2 regions of the Holtiella tumoricola genome follow, and region 2 is predicted to be linked to the other one. Evidence: riboswitches for the same ligand, from Rfam matches in the RefSeq annotation. Region 2 holds a riboswitch; the other holds the start of a gene.
The links. A riboswitch is a leader RNA that binds a small molecule or an ion and turns the genes downstream of it on or off. The one in region 2 is predicted to bind magnesium.

Region 1: another riboswitch for magnesium. It lies ahead of mgtA (magnesium-translocating P-type ATPase); the one in region 2 lies ahead of mgtE (magnesium transporter).

The regions. Positions count from the first base shown of each region.
Region 1 covers NZ_JAQIFT010000016.1:254,297-270,976, reverse strand. Annotated here, with positions in the region: gene PBV87_RS04810 (lasso peptide biosynthesis PqqD family chaperone) at 1-166, shown strand, start outside; gene PBV87_RS04805 (flavin reductase) at 510-1,151, shown strand; gene PBV87_RS04800 (alpha/beta hydrolase) at 1,284-2,198, shown strand; gene PBV87_RS04795 (histidine-type phosphatase) at 2,255-3,499, shown strand; gene PBV87_RS04790 (hypothetical protein) at 3,541-3,723, shown strand; gene PBV87_RS04785 (EcsC family protein) at 3,740-4,558, shown strand; gene PBV87_RS04780 (hypothetical protein) at 4,548-5,639, shown strand; gene PBV87_RS04775 (aminotransferase class V-fold PLP-dependent enzyme) at 5,730-7,058, shown strand; gene ade (adenine deaminase) at 7,299-9,029, shown strand; gene PBV87_RS04765 (hypothetical protein) at 9,210-10,952, shown strand; M-box (ykoK) riboswitch at 11,065-11,223, shown strand; gene mgtA (magnesium-translocating P-type ATPase) at 11,491-14,196, shown strand; gene PBV87_RS04755 (winged helix-turn-helix domain-containing protein) at 14,216-14,713, shown strand; gene PBV87_RS04750 (ribonuclease J) at 14,826-16,484, shown strand; gene helD (RNA polymerase recycling motor HelD) at 16,578-16,680, shown strand, end outside.
Region 2 covers NZ_JAQIFT010000059.1:47,975-64,654, forward strand. Annotated here, with positions in the region: gene PBV87_RS16495 (sulfite exporter TauE/SafE family protein) at 1-575, shown strand, start outside; gene PBV87_RS16500 (spore coat protein) at 625-903, opposite strand; gene PBV87_RS16505 (hypothetical protein) at 915-1,100, opposite strand; gene PBV87_RS16510 (S-layer homology domain-containing protein) at 1,349-2,077, shown strand; gene PBV87_RS16515 (TldD/PmbA family protein) at 2,263-3,600, shown strand; gene PBV87_RS16520 (metallopeptidase TldD-related protein) at 3,612-4,829, shown strand; gene PBV87_RS16525 (PaaI family thioesterase) at 4,897-5,307, opposite strand; gene PBV87_RS16530 (insulinase family protein) at 5,460-8,393, shown strand; gene PBV87_RS16535 (radical SAM protein) at 8,410-9,318, shown strand; gene ytaF (sporulation membrane protein YtaF) at 9,374-9,997, shown strand; gene PBV87_RS16545 (calcium-translocating P-type ATPase, PMCA-type) at 10,184-12,922, shown strand; M-box (ykoK) riboswitch at 12,952-13,113, shown strand; gene mgtE (magnesium transporter) at 13,331-14,674, shown strand; gene rnhA (ribonuclease HI) at 14,809-15,255, shown strand; gene PBV87_RS16560 (DUF7916 family protein) at 15,265-16,212, shown strand; gene PBV87_RS16565 (hypothetical protein) at 16,370-16,680, shown strand, end outside.

The DNA of each region.
Region 1 (16,680 bases), on a different contig from region 2:
TGAAATAGCAACACATATCTGGGATCTTACTGAGCAACCCGTGAGGATTGAAGAAGTTGTAAAATACCTGTTAGGTGAATATGAGATTGATGAAATTACATGTAAAGAACAAGTACTAGGGCTTGTGATAGAACTATATAAACATCAACTTATTACCATTGTATAGTATATTGAAAAGATATAAAGAGGTTGGTAAAAATTGGTTTATTTCTAGAAGACACATAGGAGTATGCAAGGAACTTCATACTATATTTAAAGCCTATTAGGAGGAAGTTTGTATGCCCCACAATCAAGCTCAAACGTATAAAGGTATTTTAAAAGAAAAGTTAGTTAAAGTATTAGAACGTCATCTAGATGAGTTAAAGCATTAATAATCACAGTTCCTTAAAGTTCTTGTATAGAGAGAACTTTAAGGAACTTATTTTTCTATAAGGGATAATAATTATTATTTACTAAATAAACAAAATATGTTATTATAATATTATCATATTAAAGTGGAGGGCATAAGAATGGATCAAACAGCATTATTTACATTAACATATGGTGTATTTATTTTAGGAGCAGAAAATAATGGTGCAAAAAATGCGTGTATCATTAATACTTGTACGCAACTTACAGCAGAGCCAGCACGTGTGAGTGTAACAGTTTTAAAAAGTAATTTAACACATTATATGGTAGATGCATCTAAGAAATTTACAGTATCAGTACTTGGTAAACATGCATCATTAGATACTATTGCACATTTTGGTTTCCAAAGTGGACGTAGTGTTGATAAGTTCCAAGATTTTGAGTACAAAGTAGATACTTTAGGTACTCCTGTTATAGAAAAAGATAGTATTGCTACATTTTCATGTAAAGTTGTAGAGCAAATAGATTTAGGTTCACATACTCTTTTTATTGGAGAAGTTATAGATGCGACTAAGCTTATAAATGGTGAACCAATGACTTATGCCTATTATAGAGATTTAAAAGCAGGTAAAGTACAACCTGTATCATTAGGCGGATCTGTTAAACCTACAAAAGAACAAGTACAATATGAATGTTCAGTTTGTCATTATATTTATGATGGAGAAGTACCTTTTGAGGAATTACCAGATACTTATCTATGTCCAATATGCGGTAAGCCTAAAAGTGTATTTTATGAAGCATAGATTATAAAATTTAAAAGGTTTATTACATGGATTAAAAACCATGTAATAAACCTTTTTTTATGTCAGTTATACAGTATAATAAAAGTTATATATGATAGAAAAAATAAGTGGGTAGATGTAGAAAGAGAGGATATGAGAAGAAATATGGTATTAGGCATAATAGCTATAAGTTGTGTGGCTATAGGAGTAGGGTTAAGTATTGGGCATTTTGCTATTAAAAATATATTTTTTGCAGGGCGTAAAACAGAAGAGGAGGCCTTTAATGAACTTGAACATAGAAAGGTGTACAAGCGTTCAGATTATGAGGCGCTTTCTAAAGAGGAAATAACAATTACGAGTCAAGAAGGTTATAAGTTACAAGGAGAATATATAACTTTTCATCCAGATGCAAAGAAGGTTGTTCTATTGATTCATGGTTATACAGGTAACCATTTGATGAGTTTACAAGTGGCTCAGATTTATGGAGATTATGGTTATAATATTTTAGCCATTGATGCAAGAAGTCATGGTAAGAGTGAGGGTATTTATCCAACTTATGGACTTTGTGAAGTTGAGGATGTAAGGCTTTGGATTAATAAGCTTCGTGAAATAGAAGGAGAAACTGTTCGAATTGGTTTGCATGGACAGTCTATGGGTGCAGCAACAGCCCTGATGTATGCAGGTAGATATAAGGATATAGCTTTTGTTGTAGCGGATTGTCCATATACGAGGGCAATGGAAGTATTGCAATATCAATTTAAGACTTTTGCACATTTGCCGGCTAAGCTTACTTATAAAATTATCAATTTTTGGATTAAATATAGATATAGGCTAAACTTAGATGAAGCTAATCCCCTTGATGAGGTTATACATTATAATGGGCCAGTTGCCTTTATTCATGGTAAAGAAGATGTAACTATTCCATATACAATGAGTGAGAGAATGTATAAAGCTAGAAATAGTATGCAAGATAGGCTATGCCTTATAGAAGGAGCAAAACATGTAGAAGTTTATATGTATGATAAAGTAGCCTATCAAAAGGCTATCCATGAAATCATTAACTCATGAGAAAAGGTGAGCTAGAATATAATTTCCTTAGAAGACCTTTCTAAGGAGATGATAAGATGAGTTTACCGATGGCTAGGTGTTATCTAGGAACAGAAACACCTTATTATTATACCCCTGAAAGTGAGATAGAAGCCCCTAGTGGCTATCACGCTGTATATATTAGTCATTTAAGTCGACATGGATCAAGATATGTGACAAGTTCAAAAGGTGCCCAAGAACTCTACAAAGTGCTCAGTGAAGCTTATAAGCAAAATGAACTTACCCAAGAAGGGAAGCAGCTCAGAAGGCAGATTAGAAGATTTATGGCACTTTCACAAGGTAAGTACGGATTACTAACACCTTTTGGTGTACAGGAACAAAAAGGAATAGCTAAACGTATGTATGCCCATTATCCTACAGTTTTTGGAAAACAGGTGCATGCCGTTTCCACCTATGTAACAAGGGCAAAACAAAGTATGGATGCATTTATAAAAGAACTTAGTCATTATATAGGAAGAAAACCTATTACAACATATGTAAATGGAGAAGTAGATCCACTATTAAGATTTTTTGATCTTAATGAAGCCTATATTCAGTATAAAGAAAAGGGAAAGTGGAAAGCAGAACTTGCTACTTTTACGAAAAGAGAAGATGTCTCTACCCCTTTTATGGCAAAGTTTATTAAGGAAAGTTATGGGCTAACACCTACAAAGGCTCTGGATTTGGCAACAACGTTATATAGTATTTATGCAAATACCTATAATATGCAGGTGGATTTAGGTCTTGGTCAGTATTTTGATGAATGTACACTTAAGTATTATTGGGAAAATGAAAATCTTAAAAATTACTTAGAAAAAGGGCCAAGCAATATGGGGCAAGACTTACCAACAAATATTGCATTTGCACTGTTAAGAGATTTTATTGATAAAAGTGATGCAGCGCTTCAAAGCGGGGATGTCTCTGCAGATTTAAGGTTTGCTCATGCAGAAACTATTATTCCTTTTGCAAGTTTATTAGATTTATTAACATGGGGAAGACAAACGGATCAGCTCAATACAGTGTCTAAGTTTTGGAAAGATGAATGTATTGCGCCCATGGCAGCTAATATTCAGTGGATTTTTTATAAAGGAGAAGAAAATCAGCCGATATTAGTTAAGATGCTTTATAATGAAAAGGCTATTCCGTTCCCCACAGGAAGTAATGAAAGACCTTATTATAGATGGGAAGATGTAAAGGATTTTTATGAGCAAATTTTACAAGGGATTAATATTCCTAATACACCAAGTGTAGTAGAACAAGTCAAATTCTATACCGCTAATTAGATAGTATAAAAAAGAGATAAATACACAAAGAGAGGAATATCATGAAAATAAATAATAAAAAGAAATGTTTATATTGTAATCAACAAATCCAAGGAGAACCATTTAACCACAAAGTTGGATATTTTTGTTCAGAAGAGCATTTTGATGCCTATTGTGAGACGTTAAGTAAAGAGGAACTCGCATTACTCATGCATAGTATATGTCCTTGTAGTGATGAAGGTTAGAAAAGAGGCGTTTTAAGTGGAAAATAACCAAGCAAAGAAATATAAGCTGATTAAGAAACAACTTGATAAAGTAGAAAAAAAGGAAAATAAAGTTCTTAGTAAGAAAGAGATAAAGTTTATTAAAAATAAAGTTTCACCTATTCAAGAGAAGATAGAAAGTAAGATTCCAGCTAAACTTCAGCAAACGTTAGAAAAAGCGTTTGAGACAGGTTTTAAAGTAGTATTTGAAAAAGGCGTTGGCTTAATAGAGAAGACTTATAAAAAGGAATCTAAGCTTCAGGACTTCGATGTAAAGCATTATATGATTATGAATCAAATGAATCATAAAAATATTAATGAGCTTGATAAAGGCGCAGCAAAAACAGTACGAGGTAATCAATTTATTTCTACAGTTGAAGGGAGTCTATTAGGTGCATTAGGAATAGGTATCCCAGATATACCTATTCTTATAGGAATGATCTTAAAGAGTATTTATGAGATTAGTTTATCTTATGGATTTGATTATACAACAGATAGAGAGAAACTTTATATTCTTTATATGATTTGTGCAGGCGTTACTAAGGAAGATGTTCAAGAGGACTACAATAGAAAGTTAGAGCGTATTGCAGTAGGCAATAGAATGGCAGATACACTTCCTTATAGCATAGATAATGCGATTAAGGAAACCTCGACTCGCCTGGCAGAAGCTATGTTGATAGCAAAATTTATTCAAGGTATTCCTATTGTTGGCGTAGTAGGTGGTGTAAGCAACTTTAATATTATTAAAGACATCACAAAAATGGCACGTATTAAATATAAGAAACGTTATTTAGAGGGACTTTTACATGAAAAATAAGAAAGAGACAAAGTGGCATTATCAAGTCACATGGAAAGTTGAAGAAGAGATACAAGACAGAGCACAAGAAAAAATTAAGCAACTTATAGAAGAATGGTGTAAGGAACAAGGGGCCCAGTTCATAGACATATTTTTTGAACCAGATGCTTTTAAGCTAGATATCCAGCTAGAGAATAATATCAATGTCTATAAGGCGACTAAATCCTTGAATAAAGGTTTAGGAAAGGTGATTTCAGGTGTAGAACTTTACTTAGTAGTAACTCAAGCGGAAAGACTAGAGGGGCATAGCATTACTCAGGAAATAAGAGTAGAAAAAGTTATAGAGAGTTTATGGTCAGCAGAATATTATGATTTAGATGAACGAGCAGCAGACGATCTAGAAGCATTTAAAGATTATCTAAATAGTAGGCAACTTGCAACAATAGATGTAGATGATCAACTTTATATAGTAGATATAGAAGCGATTGGGGCTCTTATTAATCTTAATTGTTTTGAATGTACCAAACTTTATCAATATGGCTGCTGCTGTGGAAGTCCTTGTGATATGAGCAGAAAGAATCAAAGATATTTAGATAAGCATCTTAGTAACCTAGCAGAAGAAATGCGTAGACTCAATGAGAAAGATTATGATGAGGTTATGGAAAAAGGGGGATTTATCTCTTTTGATGGTTCTATTAAAGAATGTAATGGCCGTTGTAGTTTACTTGTATTTCATGAAGGGGTCTATAAATGTATGGCACATAAATATGCCTTAGATCATGAAATTCCAATCTATGAACTGTGTCCGCTCTCATGTTTGATGTATCCGCTAGAAATTATTGAGCTTATTACAGATAAAAAGAAGAAAGTATTATTTTTTACATCAGTAGTAGAAGAAGATTTTGCAAAAATATATGGACGATGGGGAAGCTATGGTTCTTTGCAAATAGATCATAGATGTGTAAAACCAGATGAACATAATGAAATTTTTAAGAAAGAGGATTATAAGCCTGTTTATAAGGTTAATCAAAACCTCTTAATACATGAGTTTGGCGAAGGTATTTATAAAGGTATGGAACAATTATTTAATAAGACCACTTAAATCTAAGTGGTCTTTTAGTTTTTCTAAAGTTACATCTTCTTCTGCAAAGCCGAATATACTTTAAGTGAACAACATATAGGAGCTGATCACATGCAACGTGCAGAAGGGTATAAGGAATTATTTCAAGGTATAGATGTACCTGTTAAATTAGCAGATGGATCATTTAAGGTGCCTATTAATTTTGATAATGGTGCAACAACACCACCATTTAAATATGTTTGTGAAACAATAGAAGAAAAAATAGGTATGTACGGTGCGGTTCACAGAGCAGGGCAAAAATCTATTTATAGTACAGAGTCTTATGAAGAGAGTAAGCAAAAGGTATTAAATTTCTTTGGTTTAAAACCTGAAGATGGTTATTGCGTAATTTATACAAAGAATACGACAGAAGGCCTAAACTTATTAGCTCATGAGTTATGTCAAAAAGAAGGTACCAAAGTACTCTCTACAAGAATGGAGCACCATGCCAACGATTTACCATGGAGGAAAATGGCGAAGGTATTCTACATAGAAGTAGATGAAAATGGACTATTAAGATTAGATGAATTAGAAGAGAAATTAAAAAATGCAGCTGGAAGTATTCAATATGTTACTCTAACAGGGGCTTCTAATGTAACAGGGTATATTAATCCTATTCATGCAGTCGCTCAAATTGTACATCAATATGGTGCAAAGTTGATTGTAGATGCTGCTCAATTAGTAGCCCACTATCCAATCAAAATAAAGGGGACTAGAGCAGATGAAAATATAGATTTTCTCGTCTTTTCTGCCCATAAGATCTATGCGCCTTTTGGAGTAGGGGTCGTAATAGCGAAAAAGGAGTATATTAATGAAAGTTGGCCTTATGTACAAGGAGGAGGAGCTGTAGCAGCAGTATTTGATGATGATGTATACTTTAAGGATTCTCCTGATAAGGAGGAAGCGGGTACACCTAATTATTTAGGAGTAATAGCCTTGTCAGCTGCACTTGATATGATGACCAGTGTAGGTATGAATCAAATTGTAAGGCATGAACAAAAGCTTAAAAATAGAATGTTAGCAGGATTAAGAGGTATACCTAAGGTTACGTTATACGGTGATCCTTTGTATAAAGCTAGATTAGGTGTGATAAGTTTTAATATAGAAGGCATGCATCATTCACTAGTCAACCAACTCTTAGCGGAAAGAGGAGGTATTGCTGTGAGAAATGGATGTTTTTGTGCACAGCCTTATGTGGCAAGATTATTAGGCGTTTCAGATAGGGAAAGATATGAAATGATGCAACAGTCTCAAAGGCCAGAACCTGGCATGGTAAGAGCAAGTTTAGGACTTTATAATACAGAAGATGAGATAGATGATTTTCTTGAGATGATACAAGAAATTTGTGGATTGAAAGATTCAGAGCTCAAGAGAGCAATACGTTATAGGCTGAAGTTTTAAAATGAGAGGATAGGGAAGTACGCTATATGTACTTCTCTATTAATATATAGATTGAATGAAGGCGTGACTGGACGAGATAAAAGATGTATCGAACATTTTTTTGTTGTGAAATAAAAATGTTCATATTTTTAATGAAAAACTCTATTTTTTTGCTTTAAAGTATGCTAATATGAGTGCAATATAGTATTTTGGACTTCATTTAACTAGAATTTGACGGACCCAAAAAAAGGAGGACAAGTAATGGAAAAGCAACAACTTAAAAAATTAATAGATGTAGCAGCAGGTAGAGTACCAGCTGACATTGTTATCAAGAATGCTAAAGTGGTAGATGTATATAATGGACGTATTGTAGAAGGTGACATTGCAATCTGTGATGAACTTATTGCAGGTGTAGGTACATATGAAGGTATACGTGTGATAGATGCTCAAGGGCAATATGCAACACCAGGTTATATTGATAGTCATATACATATTGAATCTTCTTATGTAAGTCCAGAAGAACTTGGCAGATTAGTTGTGCCTCATGGTACAACAACGATCATTGCAGACCCACATGAAATTGCTAATGTATGTGGACTTCGTGGTGTAGATTACATGATAGAAGCTTCTAAAGGTACAGCGCTTGATATTCAGATGATGCTTCCATCTTGTGTACCTGCTACACCATTTGAGCATGCAGGAGCAGTGATTGATGCAGAAGCTATGAAAGCACCTATTGAAAACGGAAGCGTGTTAGGGCTTGGGGAGTTTATGAATTTCCCTGGTGTTATTGGCGGTCATGATGATGTGCTTGATAAAATTATGGTAGCTAAAGAACATGGTAAAGTTATCGATGGTCATAGCCCAGGTGTATTTGGAAATGCACTTAATGCCTATGCAGCAGCACGTATTCGTACAGATCATGAGTGTGACACCATTGAAGAGATGCATGATCGTATTGCAAGAGGTATATATGTACTTCTTCGCCAAGGCTCTGCATGTCATAACCTGAAAAAATTACTTCCAGGGCTTACAATGCAAAACAGTAGACGCTGTCTTCTATGTGCTGATGACTGCCAGCCAAAAACCATTTTAAGTGTTGGACATTTAGACAATCATTTACGTATGTGTATAGAAGAAGGTATAGATCCAATTATAGCCCTACAAATGGCAAGTTTAAATGCAGCAGAATGCTTTGGTCTTTCTGACCGTGGTGCTATTGCTCCAGGACTTCGTGCTGATATTGTTCTCATAGATAACTTAACAGCATTTAATGCACAACGTGTATTTATTGCAGGCCAAGAAGTGGCAACACAAGGTGAGTATATGCTACCTATTGAACGCCATGATATTCATGCGACTAAAGGGAGCTTCCATGTAAAGGACTTCTCTGTAGATAAATTACGTCTAACTATTAATTCAGAACAAGCACATATCATCAATATTCTTCCAGGTGGTGTAGTCACAAGTAAAGAAGTTGCTTCAATTAAACGTAATGAGAATAATGAATTTGTATATGATCCAGAAGTAGATATTGTAAAGGTAGCAGTTGTAGAGCGTCATCAAGATACAGGTAATGTAGCGGTAGCACTTCTTAAAGGATATGGACTTAAGCAAGGTGCAGTGGCTTTGTCAGTGGCTCATGATTCTCATAACATTATTGTTGTAGGTGTAGATGATCAGGATATGGCTTATGCAGTTGAAGAGCTTATTAAACAAGATGGTGGTATTATTCTTGTTAATAAGGGGCAAGTGATTGAAAGTATGCCGATGCCAATAGGTGGACTTATGAGTGATAGAAGTGGTGAGTGGGTAGATGAAAAACTTAGAAGTATTCATCAAACAGCTCATGAAGTACTTCATATTAGTGAACATGTGGAACCTGTTATGACACTTTGTTTTATGTCACTTGCGGTTATTCCAGAGATTAAGTTAACAGATATGGGATTATTTGATGTAACACAATTTGCTTTTATTCCTATTGAAGCTTAAATCTGTACATTTAAATAGAGTTGTGAGCATTTATAAAAATATAAATGCTCACTTTTTTTATATAATACATATAAAAAGACCTAAATATGAGAAGTTGAGTAGCTATAAAAGTTAAAAAATGATAAAATTTTAATTATCCTTCAAATAACAAGGAATAGTATGTAAAAGGAGAATGGGATTTTGGCAAACTTATTTGACGGCATAAAAAAGGTTTCAGAAGAAGAGCTAAGAGAACAAATTGCACTTTTAGAAACTTTTACAATGACCAACATATCTAAACAAACAGGACAAAAAGTCGCAAAAAAATTAGTACAAGCAACAAATTTAGTAACAGGACTTATGAAAAAGACGCCTTTACAAGCACCTGAGGTGCTCTCAATAGATCAGCTTCTAGAAAAGAGTAAGCTTAATTGGCAAATGTTAGGACGCGAAGAATTAGAAATTCATCTTAAGAACATTTTAAAAGAAAAATGCAATGCACTAAGAGGAGGAAGTATAGAGGCAGAGGATTCAGATGATGCCCTTTCTGTTTTTATCATTGATCAAGTTGCAGAACATTATGAGCTCAAAGAAGAATTATTGCCTTCACAAAAAGCAGATTTAATTACAAAGTGCTATGCAGAAGAAAAGAAAGCATTACAAAGAGAATTAAGAAAGCAAGTTGAAAAGCAGCAAATAGAAGCTGAAGGTGAAATAACAGATGAAACTGAAAAAGTAGAAGCTGTACTAGAAGAAGCTTTAGTAGAAAGTATGAACGAAATAAGTATCAAAGAAGAGATACAAGAATCAACGATAGGTGAGATTCAAGATGCTCAAGTTTTTGAACTAGATGATGATATGGAGTTAGAAGCTAGTAATGTTATAGAAAACACAGAAAAAGAAGAGTGTGAAGAGGAGGAAGAAAATAAGCAAGTTAAACAACCTCTTGATGCCAAGACTGTACTAGAGCTTCAAATGCCATTAGGTAAAAATAAATTGATCCGTGAACTCTTTGCTCAATTAATCGTACTTTGTGTAGAAGCTATGGGTGGACAAATGGAATGTAAGGAAGAAATATTACCAAGTTGGCTACCAAATGATGAGAGAATAAAATTAGATAAGGCTTATCAAGACTTGATGCAGCAACATGCTAAAAATGAAGAGAACTATGAAGCAGTTGTACAGAAGTTATTAGAAAATGATAGGTATATTACATCTAAGAATAAATTGATTGAGTATGAAGAAGGAAGCCAAGCAGAAACAAAAGAACGTATTAAGAAGCTTGTAGAAGAAAAAGAATCTCTACTTAATAAGTTTGCAGAACAAGAACAAATATTATCAAGTGCTACAGAAGAGAATATTTTAGAGCATATTCAGCAAGTTGAGATGGAAGAGCAACGTATGACAAAAGAAGTACGTATGAAAGATGCTCAAATTAGTACCTATGAAGGTATGCTTACTATGAGTAAAGAAGAGATAAAAAGTGCAAGAGCTTATATTGATATCTTTAATAGAAAACATGAAGAGATTACTAAAGAAGTTCAAGAAGCACTGAAGAAGAAAGAAGCAACCACTGAACAGATACAAAATGAAAAAGAAGAAAGGCAAAAATCGCTTGAAGAGAAGTGGCAAACAACATATAGTGATTTTAAATTCGAACAAGAGTGTTTAAAATCAATTTATAAAACATTTGCGCTGTATGAAATTGTAGATGTTGAAAGAGCTTTAATGGAATTACATAATGTACAAGATGTAAAGGCCCTTAGTTGGGGAGAGCTTGATAAGAAAGATTATGAAGCTTTTAAATTGACTTCAGATGGGCGTACATTAAATCATTTAGTCTTTAGTTTGAGCAATGATAGTGTAAGCATTATTATTTATGAAACATTAGAAGAAGAAGCGCATAGAATAAATGTAATCAAGATTATTAAGTATAGTGAATAGACTCAAGACTATAAATGTTAAAGTACTAAAAATTAAAAAGTAAGAAAAAAGTAAGAAAAAGGTTCTGGTAAAATCAGATTTTTTTGATATAATTAGAAATGTAATCACAACAAAATAACTTCGGTAGGTGAGGCTACCGTAGGGATATGGATTGTTACCGCAAAATAGTGGAGACACTATGAGTTGGTCAGCAGGGGATGTCGAAACCAAGGCATAACCTAACACAATTTCACCGCCCTACGATGCTAAAGCTTGAACGATGAATTAGATTAGGCCGATAGGCCCCTTGTCATTGTTATGCTTTGGCAAGGGGTTTTTTGTATTGTTAATTTAAAGGAGGTGAGAAGAATGGACGCAAGTAGTAGTAACGGCACGGGACCTGATAAGCAGTATAAAAGTGAAAAAAGTGAGGAGATGCCGTATGAACATTCTTCTCACCGCAAACGGACAACTAAATAGATGCTTTCTAGAGTAGGTTAGATAGACAGGTTTCGTGTCAATCCAATTTTGTTATTAAGAATAAATGGAGGGATTAGACATGAAAAAGAATATTTTTAAAAACCAAGCAGAAAGAATGAGAAGACAACAAGAAGCACGTGAAGCCGTGATTAATAAATGGCTTGTAAATATAGCTACTAAGCACAAAGCATTTGTACTTGAAAATATGGGGACTTCATTAGAGGGATTAGAAATTAAACAAGTAGAAAAAGCAAGAGAAGAATGTGGATTTAATAGTATTACCCATGAGAAAAAGGATTCTGCATTAAAACGCTTTATTAGTGCATTTATTAATCCTTTTACAGTGGTACTTTTTATATTAGCAACAATTTCATTATTTACAGATGTGATTCTTAGTGGAAGTGGAGAAGCAGACTTTACAACGGTCGGTATTGTGTTAACCATGGTGGCTGTAAGTGGAATATTAAAGTTTGTACAAGAGACTAAATCCAGTCATGCAGCAGAAAAACTAAGTGCGATGGTTAAGACTACAACTTGTGTACAACGCAAGGAAATAGGAAGGGTAGAAATTCCGCTAGAAGAAGTTGTAAATGGAGATATTATATGCTTATCAGCAGGTGATATGGTACCAGCTGATCTTAGAATAATAGAAGCAAAAGATCTATTTATAAGTGAATCAGCGTTAACAGGAGAAAGTGAACCAGTAGAAAAAGTTGTTGAACTAAAAAAGGGCAGAGTTTATCAAACTGCTATAGAATGTGATAACTTAGCTTTTATGGGAACCAATGTAATTAGTGGGACAGCATTAGGGGTTGTAGTGGCCGTTGGAGATGAAACTTTATTTGGTAATTTATCTCAGACTATTGTGGCTACCCAAGTGGCTTCAGGATTTGAAAAAGGTGTGAATTCAGTTTCATGGTTACTCATTAGATTTATGGCAGTTATGGCACCTATTGTATTTTTTATTAATGGTTTTACAAAAGGAGATTGGGTAGAAGCATTACTTTTTGCACTTTCAGTAGCTGTAGGTTTAACACCAGAAATGTTACCGATGATTGTAACTACAAGCTTAGCTAAGGGTTCTGCTAGGATGAGCAAGAAAAAAACTATTGTTAAAAACTTAAACTCTATCCAAAACTTTGGAGCAATGGATGTATTATGTACAGATAAAACTGGGACTTTGACACAGGATAAAGTTATTTTAGAGTACCATTTAGATATTCATGGGGAAGAAGATGAGCGTGTTCTACGCCATGGATTTATGAATTCTTATTATCAAACAGGACTTAAGAATTTAATGGACCTTGCTATTATTGAATATACCAAGGATATGGGAAAAGATGAGGTTTTTGCTAGTTATAAAAAAGTAGACGAAATACCTTTTGACTTTGAAAGACGTTGTATGAGTGTTGTACTTGAAGATGAATTTGGTAAGACACAAATGGTAACAAAAGGTGCAGTAGAAGAAATGCTTAATCGCTGCCGTTTTGCAGAGTATAAAGGAGAAGTAACTGTTTTAACAGAATCTATTAAGAAAGAAATTCTTGAAACAGTAGCACAGCTCAACGACCAAGGCATGCGTGTTATAGCTGTTGCACAAAAGACAAATCCATCAGCTGAAGGCGTATTTTCTACTAAAGATGAAAAAGATATGGTACTTATGGGATATTTAGCTTTCTTAGATCCACCTAAAGCAAGTACAGCTAAGGCAATAGCATCTCTAAAAGAATATGGTGTAGAGGTGAAAGTGCTAACAGGTGATAATGAACGCGTAACAAGATCTGTATGTAAACAAGTGGGACTAAGTGTTGAAAAGCTTCTGCTAGGTAGTGAAATTGAGCATATGAATGATGAAGAATTAACACGAGAAGTAGAAAAGTGTAATATTTTTGCAAAGCTTTCACCACAACAAAAATCAAGACTTGTAAGAGTACTAAGAGCAAATGGGCATACAGTAGGCTTCATGGGAGATGGCATCAACGATGCGGCAGCTATGAAAGAAGCTGATGTAGGTATTTCAGTAGATACAGCAGTAGACATTGCAAAAGAATCAGCAGATATTATTTTACTTGAAAAAGACTTAAATGTTTTAGAAGAAGGCGTTATAGAAGGAAGAAAAACCTTTGGCAATATGATTAAATATATTAAAATGACAGCAAGTTCTAACTTCGGAAATATGTTTTCTGTATTAGTTGCAAGTGCCTTTTTACCTTTTTTACCTATGCTTGCGATACAACTTATTGTGTTGAATCTTATTTATGATATTTCTTGTATTTCTATTCCATGGGATCATATGGATGAGGAGTTTTTAAAGAAGCCTCGTAAATGGGATGCATCATCTATCGGAAGTTTTATGGCATGGATTGGGCCTACAAGTTCAGTATTTGATATTATTACTTATATACTCATGTACTTTATTATTTGCCCAATGGTGTGTGGTGGATATTATCATGAGCCAGGTGTAGACAAAGTGTTATTTATGGCACTCTTTAATGCAGGATGGTTTGTAGAATCTCTATGGTCACAAACTTTAGTTATTCATATGATTCGTACACCAAAAATTCCATTTATTCAAAGTAGAGCTTCCTTACCTGTTACACTAGTTACAACACTTGCAATTGGTATTGGAACGATTATTCCATACACAAGCTTTGGTGAAGCTATAGGTATGTATCCAATACCACCCATTTACTTTGCTTGGTTAGTGGGCATTATATTATGTTATATGATACTTGTTACAGTCTTAAAGAAAATTTATGTCAAAAAATACGGCGAATTACTTTAAGAGAAATGAGGTAAGTCATATGAATAAAAAAGCATTGGCAATAGGGATTGAAGCTAAAGTGTGTGAATGGATCTATACTCAGCTTGAAGAAAAAGCTAGGAGTAATAGGGAATTTGAAGATTTGTTAGAAGGATTAAAAGGATTAAAAGATAAAGAATATGGTTGTTTGATTTTAAATAGAAAAGAGAGTGAAGAAATGACACTAGTGGAGTCAGAGCAGATAAGAAGCGGTAAGTTAGCTATAGATATGGTTAATAGAAGTGTCTGCTATGATAACAAAGTGATTCAACTTACTCCAAAAGAATTTGATATTTTATATTTATTAGCCAATAATAAAGGAAAAGTATATACGAAAGAACAGATTTATAATGGCGTGTGGAAAGATAATTATACTTATGATGATAACAATATTATGGCTCATATAAGAAAGCTACGAAAGAAGATAGAACCAAATCCAGCGAAACCTATATTTATTATAACGATGTGGGGTGTTGGATATAAGTTTGGTGGTGAGTAAGCATGTGAAAAAGTCCTACCTTTAGAATTAAATCTAAAGGTAGGACTTTTTGCATACACTTTTACATGTAGGAAAAACTAAATTAAAAAGTTTAAAAAAGGAGCGGTATTTTATGAGTGATACAGTAAAGGTTATTCCGTTAGGTGGTCTGGGAAGTATTGGGAAAAATATTACTGCAATCCAATATAAAAGTGAAATCATCGTGATTGACTGTGGTATGGGATTCCCAGATGAACAAATGTATGGTGTAGATCTTATTATTCCAGATATTACCTACTTATTAGCCCATAAAGATCAAGTAAAGGGGATATTTTTTACCCATGGGCATGAAGATCATATTGGAGCAGTACCTTATATTTTACAACAGATTAATATTCCTTTATATGGAACAAGACTAACTCTAGGCATTATTGAAAATAAATTACAAGAACATGGTTTAGCTAAAGACTGTAAAATGCATAGCGTAGAGCCAGGAGATTGTATTCAATTAGAGCAGATGAAAATTGAATTTATAAGAAGTACACATAGTATAGCAGGTGCTTGCTGTATAGCTGTTCATACGCCAGAAGGTATTATTTTTCATACAGGGGATTTTAAAGTAGACTATACCCCCATTGATGGGCAAACAATGGATCTAGAACGAATAGGAGAGCTTGGCAAACAAGGAATACTTCTTCTGTTAGCAGACAGTACCAATGTAGAGCGTAAAGGGCACTCACCTTCTGAACAAACTATAGGTAAAACATTAAGAAGACTGTTTGAAGGGGTCAAAGGGCGTGTTATCGTTGCAACCTTTGCTTCAAATATTCATAGAATCCAACAGATTATAGATGCTTCTATAAAGCATAACCGCAAAGTAGCTTTCAGTGGAAGAAGTATGGAAAATATTACAAAGGTAGCTAAAACATTAGGTTATTTAGACATACCTGAGAATATGCTCATACCTCTTGAAGAAATTCATAATTATTCCAATGATAAGATTACCATTATTACGACAGGAAGCCAAGGAGAGCCTATGGCAGCTTTAGCAAGAATAGCTTTTGGACATCACCGTGTCATTAAAATACAACCTAATGATTTATTTATTATTTCTGCTTCACCTATACCAGGCAATGATAAATTAGTATCTAAAGTTATTAATGAACTTTATAAAAAGGGTGCTGAAGTTATTTATAAAGATATAGAAGATGTACATGTATCGGGGCATGCATATAAGGAAGAATTAAAACTCATTCATTCTTTAACTCATCCTAAGTTTTTTATGCCTGCACATGGAGAATATAGACATTTAAAACATCATAGTGATTTAGCAAAAGAGATGGGAATGAAGCAAGAAAACATCTTTATTTTACAAGATGGTGATGTTCTGGAGTTAGATCATGAAAAGGCTGCTATTACAGGGCGAGTACGTGCAGGTAATATATTAGTGGATGGTATTGGAGTAGGTGATGTAGGCAATATTGTTCTTCGTGATCGTAAGCATCTAGCAGAAGAAGGAATGCTGATTGTAGTAGCAGCTATAGATTTAGAGACCTATTCTATTATGGGGGGTCCAGATGTCATTACACGTGGATTTGTCTATGCAAAAGATGCAGAAGAACTTATTAATCAAGTTAAAGCAGTAGCAACAAAAGAATTAGAAATGTGCTTAGCTTATCAAATGGTAGAATGGTATATCTTAAAAGCCAACATTAAAAAAGTAGTAGAGCAATTACTCTATGAAAAAACAAAGAGAAGACCAACTATATTGTCTATTATTATGGAGGTGTGAACAAAGGGGGGATTTCTACTTGTTAAATAAATCAAAATAGCATAATATAAAGGTTTGGAACAAGTAGAAGAGGAAGTTGAGGATAAGTAATCTATGTTAGATTCAATTATATTAGAACAAGAAAAAGCTTATTTAAAGCAAACTATAGATTTTTTAAAGCAAGAAATTCATAAAGGTCTTGAAGGAGTAGATAAAC
Region 2 (16,680 bases):
TGAAGAACAAAAAGATTCACTACATAGCAGCATTTACATCAGCAGGGGCGGCACTTGTTGGCTCTCCTCTTGGGGCAATGATTAATATGGTAATTGATGAGCGTTATTTAAGTTATACTATGCTCGTTTTATTACCTATTATTGCAATTTTTCTTCTTTTTAAAAAGGATTTTGGTGAGAATGAGTCATTACAAGAAGAGAATCGTGTGAAAGTTATAGTACTCTCTATTCTTTCAGGATTTATCATTGGTATATATGACGGATTCTTTGGACCTGGAACAGGTACTTTTTTAATCTTGATTTATACAGGTATCATAGGCTTTGACTTAATTACAGCATCAGGGAATGCAAAAGTTGTAAACTTAGCTTCTAATGTAGCAGCGTTTATTACCTTTGCACTCCATGGAAAGATTGTGTGGAGCATAGGAATCCCAGCAGCACTATTTGGGATTGCAGGGAACTGGATTGGAGCAGGACTCGCAATTAAAGGTGGTAAGAAGATTATAAGACCTATGTTTATGCTTGTGTTAGCTTTACTTATGGTTAAGATTGGCTATGACTTATTTTTAGCATAAAAAGAGGATGAGTAGATTAGCTACTCATCCTCTTTTTATATAAATATTTTTAGCAGTTGCAATGTGCTTGAGGTGCAAAGGTTTGTTTAGCTTGATCTACCTTTTGTTGTTCTGCAGCTGGTGTAGGATAAAATCCACGATTGTGCATAGATGTAAATACACCATATTGTAAATTGTGTTCATCGTTTAATAGATTGACCATAGTATCTTTAAGCTCTTTTGTTGCACATTCGTTAGCAATGAGATTATAAAGAGCTGTAGCAGATTTTTGAGCTTCTAAAGCATCAGCTAAGATTTCTTTTTCTGTAAATCCAGGAATATTGCTCATAGTAGTTCCTCCTATTGAAGTTGTGCATAAATTGTGTCAAAGTGTTGTTGATGGTGATTAGCAATGTCTGTAAACTGATTTTTAAGTTCTGCATCAGTTGTAGCATCTGCTAACATTTTAAACTTTTTAATAAGTAGTTCTTCGCCACTTAATAAGTCTTGAAAACATGAAAGCTCTTTTGCTGTTAATTGTGACATAATGTTTACCTCCTCTACTAAGAATTAAAGTTAGTATCTCCTAACTATAAAAAAATATAGCGAAATTGAACATACAAAAAGAGGAAAATTGTAAAGTGCAAAATAGATTAAGTCTTGTAAGCATTAAAATATAACAAATAAAATTTCATAGGGATTGGTAATGATTTGTAATTACTCCTAAAACATGGACATGCTGTCAAGGGGTAAGTTATAATTTAGCCTAGCGAGAATAAGAGGAGGGGTTTTAAATGAAATTCTTAAAATATAAAAAAGTTGTAGCAACACTCATTCTAGGGGCTTTAGCAATAACACAAGTACCAGCATATGCTTATGAAACAGGTTGTGATGATGAAGAAAACCTTTATGTACCACAACCAAGTCAACCAGATAAAGAGTGCCCAGATATTAATTGGCCAAGCTTTCCAAAACCACCAGTTTGTCCTGAAGTACCAGAACCACCAACTAAACCAGAAGAACCTAAAGAAATTAAACATTTACCTTATATAGTAGGCTATGAAGATGGTACATTTAGAGCAGAACGTGCAGTAACACGTGAAGAGTTTGCAACAATGGTCGCACGTCTATTATTAGAAGGAAATGAACACGGGGATCTTTCTTCTTTTGAAGATATCCGTCCAAATCGTTACAGTAATGCTTACGTAGGTTACCTAGAAAGTCTTGGAATTGTATCAGGTTATGCAGATGGCACATTTAGACCATTTGATGCAATTACAAAAAATGAAGCACAAAGTATGGTTGAGAAAATACAACAAATTAGAAAGACAAGAAAAGTCGTGACATTTAATTCAGACAATACAATTTCACGTGCAGAAGCTGTAACAGCACTCAATAGCATTTTTGAAAGAGATTGTAGCGATGCTGAAATTCAAAATCAGTTTAGTGATTTAGAATCAACACATTGGGCATACAATGATATTTTATTTGCAGCAGTAGAACATACACATATTGAAAAATAGTAAATACGTTGTATTCTGATTCGTCAGATACAACGTATTTTTTGTAATAAAAATTTTTATATAAGCCTAAAAATACTAATATTTAATGAATTAATGGAAAATGCTGATTATGAGGTGTTGTATATACAAGGGTAATTATTTGGATTATAATGGAAGAGTCTAAAAAAAGTAAAAGGGGGTTTGCTATGTTTAATTTTCCAAAAGATTTGTATACAGATGTGCGTATTGAGGATGTCTTTGAAGCACAGGCTAGATTACAAAATGATACGCTGAAAGAAAACAAACAACGCCAGTACAAAGGGGCATTTATCCGTATATTTGACGGAGACAAATGGTACTATAGTTCAACAACCCAACTTGAGCAAATAGATGAAGAAATTCAATTGTTAGCTCAGATGGCAACACCTAACCCACAGATTATGGAGCATCCAACTGTTATGGGGTTAGAAGTTCATCAAGAAAGTTGTATGAAGTTTGAAGAAGACACTTTAAGAAATGTTTCTAAAGAAGATCAGTTTGGTTTACTTCAAGCATATGGAAACACAGTCAAAAAGTTTAGTGAAGTTAAGGAATATCATATTAGATACATAGGTAAATCTGTTCGTAAGACTTTTTGTTCAAGTAAGGGAGCAAATATTAAGTATGACAAAGAGACTGCTGGGATTATTGTAGCTTATACATTAAACGTAGAAGGGAAACGTTTTGATAATGCTTATAATACTTCACAAGAAAACTTTGAAGCACTTAAAACATTACATAATCAAGTAGAAGAAAATATTAAAAAAGACTGTACCTATATAAAAGAGGCAGTAGCTGTAGAACCTGGAAAGTATACCGTAGTCTTTTCACCAACAGCATCCGGTGTTTTTGCTCATGAAAGCTTTGGACATAAGAGCGAAGCGGACTTGATGCTTGGTAGTGAAACCATGAAAGCAGAATGGGCTATTGGTAAAGTTGTAGGTGTAGATACTTTAAATATTATAGACCGTGGAGATTTAGTAGGATCGGGTTATACACCTTATGATGATGAAGGTAATACTGCTAAAGTGAACTATTTGATTCGTGATGGTAAGTTAGCAGGCAGGTTGCATACTACTGCTACAGCCGGTCTATTAGAGGAAACTGTAACAGGGAATGGACGTGCAATGAACTTTGAGTTTGAGCCTATTGTTAGAATGACAACAACTTATATTGATAAGGGGCCACTCACAAAAGAAGAACTTTTTGCAGGAGTGAAAGATGGGATCTATGTAGATGATATTTCCCATGGTTCAGGGATGACAGCTTTTACACTTGCACCTAAAAGAGCCTATAGAATTCGTGAGGGCAAAATAGCGGAACCTGTTACAGTAGCTGTTGTAACAGGAAATGTAATGGAAACCTTACATCTTATTGATGGGATTTCCGATGAAGTTGAAATTTTTAGCTTTACAGGTGGAGGTTGCGGAAAAATGGAACAATATCCTTTACCAGTAGGCTTTGGAGGACCATATATTAGAGTGCAAAATCTAGACGTACAATAGGGGGTACAGACATGATTAAAGAAATCTACACAAGGACAGTTAAACAAATTTCATTAAATGTAGTAGATAGTAAATTAGAGTCAGTAAGAAAGAAAAATATTACTAAAACAGGCTATAGAGTTTATGATAAAGGTTATATTGGTGTTGCTGGTGGTATTGGAACAGTAGATTTAGGGGAATTAGAAAAAGAGGCTATTGCTAATTTAAGTTTAAAAATACCTTATGAAGAAGAAGTCGCTAAAGATTGTGATGAGTATATGGATCTTCGTGAAATTGAATTTGATGAAGTAGATTTTATTCAAGAAGTTGAAAACTTCTTGAATTACTTAAGACGTAGTTATCCAAACTATAGTTTTTCTAATAAGATTAATATGGAAGAAACTTGTGTTACACTTAAAAATGATTGTGGTCTTAATTTATGTAGTCGAGACTTGGTTATTATAACAAGTCTTTTGGTTAGAGAAGAACATTCAGTCAATGTATTTGATACAGGTGTATTCCAAATAGATAGAGAGTGGAATCCAGAAAAACTTCAAAAAGAATTTGAACATATTGTAGGCTGTTATGGAACGGAAGTCGCACTGCCTAAACAAGATAAGATGCCAGTCATTGTTGATTTACAATTAGTAGAAAGTAAGCTTCGTCAAGAGCTAAATGGAGAAAGTGTAGGAAGGTCAAGTTCTCTTTTTAAAGATTGTATAGGTGAGCAAAAGTTTAATGAGCATTTTACATATGGACAAAGTACAAAAGAAGCTTATGGTACACCTTTCTTTGATGCCCAAGGGCGTATTAATCCTGATTATACATTTAATTTAATAGAAAAAGGTAAAATCGTAACACCTTATACAGATAAAAAGACTGCAAGAGTCTATGGTTACGATTATACGGGAAGTAGCGTATGTGACTACGATGGTGTACCCATGCTAGGACTAACCGATACCTATGTTGAACCGTCAGATAAAACACTTAAAGAATTATTGAATGGTGAGATGGGAGTACTTGTTGTAATGGCAAGTGGAGGAGACTATACACCAGAAGGAAACTTTGGTTATCCTGTTCAGCATGCCATTCTAACAGATGGTGAAAAAATGTATGGCCGTTTACCTATGATTAATATTGCAAGTAATGTTTATGATATGTTTGGTAATGACTTTAGAGGATGTACTAAAGACACGGTTAAGGACAATATGAGGGCTCTTGTTATAGATATGAATGTAAGTTTAGCTTAATGAAATAGGAAAAAGGAGTAGCAATTTGTAAGAGGCTACTCCTTTTTATATATAAAATTATTGAAATTTATACCACATCGAGAGGGATGTCTTTGATATATCCTGTTACAGTCATTTTGGCAACTAAAGTGTCATAGGTATCCAGTAATGAGACCTCATAAATACAAGTACGTTTTGTACTATTTAAACGTGTTGCAGTAGCAGTGAGTTTATTCCCCTTGGGAGGTGAAAAATAAGAGATGGTATTATTAAGTGAGACTGTTAAAAAGCCTGCCGAATTACTAGCAACAGCAAAGGCAAAATCTCCTAGGGTGAAAAGTACGCCACCTTGTACACTTCCACCAGCATTATAATGGGTTTCCTTTAGTATGAGTTCACAAGTCGCTTGGTGTTCTTTTATGTCTACAATTTCAATACCTAGAGAAAGTGCAAAAAGATCTTTAGCAAAAAATTGCTTAAGTTTTTCTATATTTGGCATAGGTATCCCTCCTGTTTAGTATGTTTTTATAGTATAGGATATAAATTTCCAGGTCAATGGTTAAGCAGAATACTTTTAAAAGCTTTGTACCTAGGCTATAATGTAAGATGGCTAGTTCTATAAAGAACTAGGAAAATAGAAAGGAATACCTTATGTTATTACAGCAAATAGCCCAAGAAAATGGGTTTTTACTTATAGAAGAAGAATGGATTGAAGAGATAGGAAGTTATGCACGTATTTATGAGCATATAAAAAGTGGAGCAAGACTTATACAACTTGACAATGAAGATAATCATCAAGTTTTTACAGCATCGTTTAAGACACTGCCTACAAATAATACAGGTGTGGCCCATATTGTTGAGCATACGGTGTGTTGCGCTTCTAAAAAATATCCATTGAAAGATACATTTATGGAATTAGATAAAGGTTCACTAAATACTAGCTTAAATGCATGTACTTATAAAGATATGACCATGTATTATTGTGCGAGCCAAAATGAAAAAGATTTTGGTAACTTGATTGAAGTGTACTTAGATTTAATCTTTCATCCATTAATTCATGAGCGACTTTATTTGTTTAAGCAAGAAGGATGGCGCTATAGTATAGAAGATGCTGAAAGTCCTTTAAGTTATACAGGAATTGTTTACAATGAAATGAATGGTGAATATATGGAGCCTTCTACAAGACTTGAGCATCTTATTCATGAAAATTTATTCCCAGATACATGCTATAAATATGATTCAGGTGGAAAGCCAGAAGAGATTGTAAAATTAGATGAAAAGGCATTTTTAAGTTTTTATGATACTTATTATAAACCAAGCAACTGTACTTTCTTCTTGTATGGGAAGTGTGATTTACAAGCAAGGCTTAAGCAACTAGATGAAGTACTACAAGCTTTTGTAAAAGAAGAAATAAGAGCGGATATTCCTCTTCAAAAGCCTTTTGAAACATTAAAAATGTGTCAGGGGTATTATCCTATAGAAGCAAAAGAAGAAAAAGAAGAAGCACTTCTAGCGTTAACTTTTGTAGTTGGAGAAATCCATAATGTTACGTTAAGGTTAGCTTTTGAAATGTTAGAACATATGCTTCTTAAAAGTCCAGCTTCACCTCTATATGAGGTGTTACTTGGTAAAAAGAGTATCGGTAAAAGTATAGACGAAAGTGGCTATGATACAGGGAAACGTCAACCGACTTTTTCTATTATATTAAATGGAACACACAAGGCACATCATAATACCTTTAAAAAACGTATATTTAACGTGTTTAAAAAGTTAGTGAAAGAAGGTATTTCAAAAGATTTAATCGATGCGGCATTTAATACAGTAACGTTTAGTTTGAAAGAAGGGGACACACCTTGGGAAGCTAAGGGCGTTATTTTAAGTGAAGAGGTACAAATGGGTGTATTATACGATGGACATCCTTTTAGTCATTTAAAGTATGAAAAGGCACTTCAAGAGATTGCAGAGCAAAAAGATAAAGGTTACTTTGAACAGATTATAGAAACATACTTTTTAAACAATTCCCATGCAGTTTGTGCTCTTTTAGAACCTGATGAAAAACAGTATGAGATGGAAGAAATAAAGTTTAATAATGAGCTTGAAGCTTATAAACAAAGTTTAACACAAGAAGGTCTTACAAAGTTAATTTTAGCAAGTGAAACGCTTGAGGATTTGCAAGAACAACAAAATGCTATTGAGGACTTAGAGAAGTTACCTCATTTAAGTTTAGAGGATCTACCTAACCATCCAAAGTACCCAACCTTTACAACGAGTCAAGAAGAAGGCATAACATGGCAGTGGCATCATTTAGATACACAAGATATTGCTTATATTCATGTGCTATTTGATGTGGCAAGTGTAAGTCAGAAAGATTTAAATTATTTAGGATTACTGAGCAATCTTCTTACCTATGTAGGTACAACTCATTATAGTTATCATGCCTTAGAAAATGCTATAAATAAAGAAACAGGTGGACTTAATTGTAGTGTTCAAGCTTATGCAGAATGTAACAATACTCATGCTTTTAAACCCTATTTAAAAATATCTTTAAAGGTGTTAATGTCTCAACTAGAAAGCTTACCTCATTTACTTGAAGAAATCACTTGTCACACTCAGTTTAATGATGAGATGAAGGTTCATGAATTGATTGATTTAATACTCTATGAAATGGAGCGAAGCTTTAAAAGTACGCCTGAATACCGTGCAACACGTACTCTTTATACTTATGGATCTCAGGCGGCAATCTATGAAGATTATGTATCTGGGATGATTTATTATGATTTTCTTAAAGCATTAAAAGTGGAGCTTATAGAAGATAGGAAAAAAGGCTTTAAGAGATTGGTAGAAAACTTAGAAAGACTTTATAAACAGATTATACAGCGCCAAGATTTATTTGTGAGTGTAACAGCACCAGCTCAGTCACAACCTACGGTAAAAAATTATTTAGAGCAGTTTATAGGTTGTTTACCTGTACAACAATTACAAAAAGTAACTTATCAGTTTGAGCCTGAGATTAAGAATCAAGCTTTTTACACCGCAACAGGTGTGCAGGCTATTACTATGGGAGGAAACTTTAAAGATTTAGGTTTTAACTTTACGGGAAGTTTATATGTACTTAATCATATTTTAGACAGCACCTATTTATGGGATAAGGTAAGATTACAAGGGGGTGCCTATGGTGCTCAGTTAACGTTAGGAAGAGATGGGAATATGGTCTTTTGTTCTTCGTGTGATCCGGAACTGGGTGCCACATTAGAGGCTTTTAATGAGGCAGTAGCTTTTATCCAGAAACTAGACCTTTCGTTAAAGGAATTAGAACGTTGTATTATTGGGACAATAGGTGGGCTGACTAATCCTTTAACAATGGAACAAAAAAGTGAACAAGTCCTTATTTATGGTCTTACCCATGTCACTAAGGATATCATTGAAAAAGAATGGCAAGAAGTTTTAAATACCACCATAGAAGATTTAAGAAATTGTGCAGATTTAGTAGAAGCAGTATGTAAGCTTAATGGAACTTGTGTTATTGGTAATCGTACAAAGATTATGGAAGAAGCGAGTCGTTTTAAGTCTATAGAGAGTTTGTAAAAGAGAGGGCATAAAAATGTTAGAAAAATTACAAGCATGTAAACTTTGTCCAAGAGCATGTGGGGTTAACCGTTTAGAAGGACAACTTGGATTTTGTAAGGCAGATAGTAAGGTATATATTGCCCGTGCTGCACTTCATTACTGGGAGGAACCTTGTATATCAGGTGAAAAAGGATCAGGAACGGTATTCTTTTCACACTGTACTTTAAAATGTGTATTTTGCCAGAATCATGAAATTAGTACAGTTGGAAAAGGTAAAGGTATTACAATAGAAAGATTGGCACAAATTTTTATTGAACTTCAGGAGCAGGGGGCACTCAATATTAATTTAGTGACACCTACCCATTATGTGCCACAAATTATAGAAGCTTTAAAACAGGCAAAAAGCAAAGGTCTTCATCTGCCTATTATCTATAATAGCAGTGGTTATGAAAGGGTAGAAACTTTAAAACTGTTAGAAGGATCTATTGATGTGTACCTACCAGATTTCAAATATTTTAAAGAGAGCTATGCCCAAAAGTATTCTTCTGCACCAGGTTATAAAACCTATGCCAGTGAAGCGTTAGAAGAAATGGTACGTCAAGTAGGTAAAGCACGTTTTAATGAAGAAGGGGTTATCCAAAAAGGTGTTATTGTAAGGCATCTTATGTTGCCAGGGTTGTTATTTGATTCTAAAAAAATTATTGAGACACTTTATCATACTTATGGTGATAAAATTTTTATAAGTATTATGAATCAATATACGCCTTTGCCACATGTCAGCCAGTATCCTGAGTTAAATCGCTCACTTTCGCCAGCACATTATGACTATTTAGTGGATTATGCCATTGAATTAGGTGTAGAAAATGGTTTTATTCAGGAAGGTGAGACCAATAAAGAAAGTTTTATCCCACCTTTTAACGAAGAAGGAGTAGAACCTTTTTAAGGGAATTTCATATAAATAGATAAGGAGAAGATCAATGAAGGTGGTTTAGGATAACATGATAGAAGTCTTATTATTAGTCATGGCCTTATCTATAGATGCTTTTGTGGCAAGCGTTGCTTATGGTGTAGATGAAATTAAAATTCCTTTTGGTTCTGCATTTGCCTTAAGTGGCGTAAGTTCAGTTATTTTACTTATATCTATGGCATGTGGTGCACTTGTAAGTAATTGGTTGCCACCACAAGTGACTGCTATAGTATGTTTTGTGCTTTTATTACTTTTAGGTCTGTCAAGATTTTGTGAAGGTGTCATTAAAGATGTACTTAATCGCCATTCTAATCATGTACAGGGACTAAGTTTTAAATGTTGGGACTATCATTTTATATTAGACATTTATATGGATAATACAAAAGCTGATCAAGACCATTCAAAAGTTTTAAGTGTTAAAGAAGCCATATCTTTAGGGATTGTATTGTCTTTAGATGGTATTGCTGCAGGATTTGGAAGTGGTCTTGTAGAAACACCTTATCTAGAAACAGCTATTGTTTCTATGATTGTCAGTATGGTTGCAATCTTATTAGGTTGCTGGCTAGGACATAAATTAGCTAAACTTAAAAACATACAAATTTCATGGCTAAGTGGTGTGACATTAATTATTTTAGCTTTTATGAAATTGTTTTAATTAGTAGAGGAGATTACTTAAAAGTAGTCTCTTTTTTTATTGTACGAAGGTATTTTTCAGTGATGAGAATGGTTTTGGGAGGAAGAGAGGACAGAGAGATAAAATAGAGGACAAGTTGGCATATTTGTGAAAATGTAGGCATATAATACATTACCTATACTTAAGGGAGAAGGAGGACAAGATACTGTGGAAAATAAGTTTTACAGACAACCTAAGGATAAAGTTCTAAAGCAACTCAAGGTGTTAGAAGAAAAGGGACTTACAGAAAAAGAAGCGGGTAATCGTATTCAAACCTATGGAAAAAATGAATTTACTAAGCCCAAACAAAGTAGTCTCATTCAAGAGGTCAAAGAACTTTTAAGCCAACAATTGATTATTATTTTGCTGATTGCAGCAGGGATTAGCTTGCTTATTAAAGAGTACCATGATGCAATAGGTATTTGTTTGGCTATTTTAATTGGTAGTACAATTGGTTTTATTACAGAAAGTAAATCTAAGAAAGCAGCAGATGCACTGGCTCAGATGACAGAAGATATACAAGTTAAAGTCATGCGTGATGGTGTAAAAAAAATTATTCATAAAAGTGATGTAGTTATTGGAGATATTATTTTCTTGGAAACAGGAGATATGGTGCCAGCAGATGGACGTATCCTCAAAGCACTTGAGTTTAAAGTAAGAGAGGACATGCTGACTGGAGAATCAGATGACGTTGTAAAGCATGATTGTATTATAGAATCAGACCATTTAGCAGATCAGAAAAATATGCTTTTTGGTGGTACCTTAGTTGCCCAAGGAACAGCTATAATGGTTGTAACTGCAACAGGAGATGGAACAGAGATGGGGCATATTGCACGTGAACTTGGAGAACGTGATACAGATACGCCACTTCAGATCAAACTAGATCATTTAGGGAAACGTATTTCACAAATTTCTTCAGCGATTGCAGCTATGTTATTTGTCTATATGTTTTGCCAAATTATACAGGAATCTTCTATCAAGTTAGACTTTAGAAATGGAGAGGCTCTAAAGGCTTCACTGGGTGGGCTCGCTACGTGTTTCCCAGATATTAAAACAGCTTTTGTTGTTTGTGTTGCACTTATTGTAGCAGCAGTACCAGAAGGTTTAACAACAATGATCAATATTACTCTTGCTATTACAATGAAACAAATGGCAAAAATAAATGCACTTGTACGTAAAAAAGAAGCTTGTGAAACAATCGGTAGTGTAAGTGTTATTTGTAGTGATAAAACAGGAACATTGACACAAAATCGTATGCAAGTTGAGCGTGTCTATTTAGAGGGGAAATATATTGATAAGAATGCTTTTCCTAAATACAAAGATTTCATTCATAATTGCCTTATCAATAGTACAGCAGATGTAGAATATAGTGGACAAGAACCTAAATACATAGGAAGTGCTACGGAATGTGCACTTTTAAGACTTTGCAAAGATTTTAATTATCAAACAGCAAGAGAGGTAAGTGACTTAGTACGTCAAATGCCATTTAATTCTCAAAACAAATATATGCTTACCATTATTCACACACCTAAAAAGTATAAAATTTATTCAAAAGGTGCGCCAGAAGTTATATTAGAACAATGCCAGTATGAAAGACGTGGTGATAATGTTGTACCTCTTACAGGAACACGTAAACAAGAAATTTTAAAGGAAATGGCATGTCTCCAAAAAGAAGCCATGCGTGTATTAGGTTTTGGCTATTTAGAAAGTGAAACAATCAAAGACTATAAGACACGAGAAAATTGGAATAAAACTTTAATCTTCCAAGGATTTGTAGGTATACAAGATCCTCTTCGCGACGGTGTACAAGAATCTATTGAAATTGCCGCAGATGGTGGTATTGAAACGAAAATGCTTACAGGGGATAATATTCAAACGGCTATTGCTATAGGTAAACAACTTGGCATTGTAGGAGGACCAAATCAATTAAGAGCAGTTGAATCAAGCTATATTGATGAGCTTAGTGAAGAAGACCTTTGTAAAGAAATTAAAACAATTGGTATTGTAGCAAGATCAAAACCTACAACTAAAATGCGTATTGTACAAGCCTTACAACGCAATGGTGAAGTTGTAGCTGTAACTGGAGATGGTATTAACGATGCCCCTGCTCTTACAAAAGCAGATGTAGGTGTAGCCATGGGTATTGCAGGGACAGAAGTGAGTAAAAATGCAGCAGATATTATTTTGACAGATGATAGTTTTAGTACCATTGTACAAGCTATTAAATGGGGACGTGGGATTTATAATAACTTCCAACGCTTTATTCAGTTCCAGCTTACGGTTAACATTATTGCGTTCTTAATGGCTATTCTTAGCCAACTGATGGGACATGATATGCCATTTACAACGATCCATCTCTTATGGATTAATATTATTATGGATGGACCACCTGCTTTAGTACTGGGACTTGAACCGATTCGTGAAACAGTTATGAAACGTAAACCTATTGATCGTAAAGCGAGTATTATTAACCGTTTTATGATTTTGACTATTGCCCTTAACAGTTTGTATATCGCAGGCGTACTTTATGCACAAATTAAGTGGAATTTCCTTGGCGCAGATCCAACACGTGTCATTGGACATGCCAGTGAAATGCAAACAGTAACCTTTAGTTTATTTGCATTTTTAGTATTGTTTAATGCTTTTAACTGTAGAGAATTTGGTATTGCAAGTATTTTCCCAAACTTTACAAAGAATAAAATTGCATTGCAAGTCATTGCAGCAACAGGTGCTGTACAAATTATTATTACTCAATTTGCAGGTAAGTTCTTTAATGCCGTACCACTTAATCAAAATATGTGGGGTAAAATTATTTTAGTAGGTACTTCAGTTATTTTAGTTAATGAAATCTTAAAATTAATTATGCGTTTTACAAGTAAGCTTTTAAGACATTCTATTGACAGATAAAAAGGGATTTTGTATGATGAATAAAGAAGAGTGACATTTTTTAGGTGAGGCTCCTATAAAGACACAGGCTGCTGCCCAGAAAAATCTAGAGATTCCAATGGGTGAACAGAAATGATCCACAAGGTTATTTTTAATGTAGCTGACAAATCGTCTACGCTTTATAGTGCTAAAACGTTGTGAAGTCCGTATTTTATGGCTTTTTGCGTCTAGCAAGAAGCCTTTTTTATGTGTCTAGGAAGTTATATAATGAATAAAAATGTTATAGGAATAAGTAGAAGATAAAAGGAGGTGGTATGATTGGATTCGCCAAAGAGTAGCAACGAACAATCGGGAAGTAATCAGATAGACGGGGATGCGGCCAGTCATACCACAGTAGGAACTGGTGCTCCCTGAGAGAGGGGACAGATAATGAAAACAAACATGAGCCAAGAAGAACTTAAAAAGTTTCTTCTTCACGCACCACAAGCAAGAATTATTGAATACATTGAAAATATCCACCCAGTTGATATTTTAGATATCTTAAAAGAAGATGAAGAAAACGGATTAGATATTTTAAGTAGACTACCAGAACATTATATTGCCTCAATTATTGATGAGGCAGAGCCAGAAGAAAAATATAACTTACTTACAAGTTTTAGTGAAAATAGACAACGCAATATTATTGAAGAAATGGCGTCTGATGAGCTTACAGACTTATTAGGAATGCTAGATGAAACACAGGCAAATAAAATCTTAGCGAAGATGACAGAAGAAGATGCAAGAAAAGTACGCCAACTTTTAAGTTACGATCCAGATACTGCAGCAGGGATTATGGCAACAGAGTTTGTTTGTGTTAAAGCTTATATGACAGTAAAACAAACTTTAAGATATTTACAAGATAATAAAGAAGAAATTGATCATGCCTATGACTTATATGTCGTTGATGATTTTGATAAATTAAAAGGAGTTGTAACACTTAAAGAGTTAGTAACAACTCATTTTGATACAACTATAGGGGAAATTTTGCAACCCAATGTAGAGACCATTCCTTTTGATATGGATCAAGAAGAAGTAGGGCATTTATTTGAGAAATATGGTTATTTAACACTACCTGTTGTAGATCGTGTTGGGCGCCTACTTGGTATCGTAACAGTTGATGACGTCATGCAAATCTTACGTGATGAAAATACCGAAGACATCCATAAACTAGGGGGTGTTGGTGAAGGTGAAAAAGTTAATGGTACTTTAAAAGAATCTGTTAAAAGTAGATTGCCTTGGTTATTTGTAAACTTACTCACAGCAATCTTTGCTTCTGCTGTAGTAGGACTTTTTGAAGGAACAATTGAAAAAGTTGTTTCTCTGGCTACTTTTATGCCAATTGTAGCTGGGATGGGTGGTAATGCAGGTACACAAACACTGACTGTTATTGTACGTGGATTGGCACTGGGAGAATTAGATTTAAAACACTTTAAAAAAGCCTTACTTAAAGAACTTGGAATTGGTCTTATTACAGGGGTATCTATTGGTGCTGTTATAGCAGTGCTTGGCTACTTATGGGAAGGTAATATTATATTTGGAGCAGTCATAGGTATTGCTATGATTCTTAACATGATTGTAGCGACATTATCAGGACTTGTTGTGCCGATTGTTCTTAAGAAAATGAAGATAGACCCTGCTTTAGCATCTTCAGTATTTGTAACCACATTTACAGATGTACTTGGTTTCTTCTTCTTCCTTGGGCTTGCGACAGCTTTTATTCATTACCTCGTATAATTTAAAAGAATTTATGATCCCTAGAAGGAATTCTAGGGATTTTGTATTTTATTAGGTGTTTAATTTCAGGGATAAGTTAGATATAATAAAGGTAAATGGACTAAAACTAAATGAGATGAGAAAATAGGTGAACTATGGATAAAATAATCATTTATTGCGATGGTGGATGTCGTGGAAATGGGAAAAATAATAATATAGGTGGATGGGGTGTATATTTAACCTATCAAGATAAAACAAAAGAACTTTATGGTGGAACCCGTGGAACAACCAATAATATTATGGAGCTTACAGCTTGTATAGAAGGTTTACGCGCAGTTAAATGGAAAGATGTACCCATAGAAGTTATGGTAGATAGCGCCTATGTTTTAAATGGGATTACAAGTTGGATTTATAATTGGATGAAAAAAGGCTGGGTGACATCAAAGAAAGAGCCTGTAGAAAATAAAGAACTTTGGCAACAGCTGTATGCGGAAAAACAAAAATTTAAAGATATTAAATTTGTAAAAGTTAAAGGGCACAGTGATAATTTTGGAAATAATAAAGCAGATGCGCTTGCCAATCGTGCAATGGATGAACAATAGGAGGATAAAATGAAAAGAATTTTTGAGCTCACAACTAAAGATATTGAATCACTAAGTAAGAAGGAACTTAAACAGATTATTGCCACATCAGAAGGGCGTACTGTTGTTTCTGAAACGATTGTAAGCTATACCCCTTATATTAGAGAAGTATCTAACTTAGAGCTTGCGGCAAGTTTTGGAGCAGATATGATTACACTCAATACTTTTAATTTTAATGCACCATTTATATGGGGTGTGCATCCGGAAATAGATGCTATGCAAGGAATGGGTGAATTAGTTAAGAAGTTAGAAAAGCAAATTGCAGATAATTTGGTGGATACTGATTATATTCGAAAATTAAAAAAAATGGTGGGTCGCTTAATTGGTGTAAACTTAGAACCGGTGCCAGAAGGAAGCACTTATGAACCAGGCTATTGTTTAAGTCGTGAGAATTTAGAACGTGCTTTAGCCTATGGTTTTGATTATATAGTCCTTACAGGAAATCCGAATACAGGTGTAACCCATGAAACTATTTGTGAAGGTATTAAGCTAGCTAAAGAGGTATTGGGAGAAGAAGTTTTAATTATTGCAGGTAAAATGCATGGCGCAGGTAGTGGTAACTTATATGATGTAGCTTGTGTGAAGGATTTTGTAGAGTGTGGTGCAGATATTGTACTTTTCCCGGCGCCAGGTACAGTGCCAGGGTTTGATTTAGAACTAGCAAAGCAAATGACAAATACGATTCATGAAGCGGGTGCATTGGCAATGACAACAATAGGCACTTCACAAGAGGGATCAAGTGAAAGTGTGATTGAGCAAATGGCACTCCTTTCAAAAATGGCAGGTGCAGATATTCAACACATTGGAGATTGCGGTACCTTTGGTATGGCACTTCCAGAAAATATTAAGACACTCTCTATTGCTATACGTGGCATTCGTCATACTTATAGACGTATGGCACAATCTATTTTAAGATAAAGTGAACCACATCAAAAATTTCTTTTGCAGGAGAAAAGTTTTGATGTGGTTTTTATTTGCTTAAAAGGATTCAAAAAAGATGTTTGACAAATAGATGAAAGTTAGACATAATGGATAGAAATGAATAGACATAATATATGAATAAGGGGGCGCAAACATGGCACAAATAGGCGTGTTTTTTTGTCAACAAGACGATATTTTAACTAAAAAATACGACAGACAGCAAGGAACCATTCAAGGTGTTTTCTATAATCCACCAGAAGGACATGACCGTGTATGGCGTAATGAGTTTGAAGCCAAATTCAATGAAAAATATGATTTTTGGCCAAGAGGTCGTGTAGCTTATAATACCAATAGTAAACAATATGTCATCTATTATGATAAATGTCTTAAGGAAGATGTGTTAGATAAAGTACGCCAATCTTTTGAAATAGAGAGCAATGAAGTACGTTTTGTTGTAGATGAATA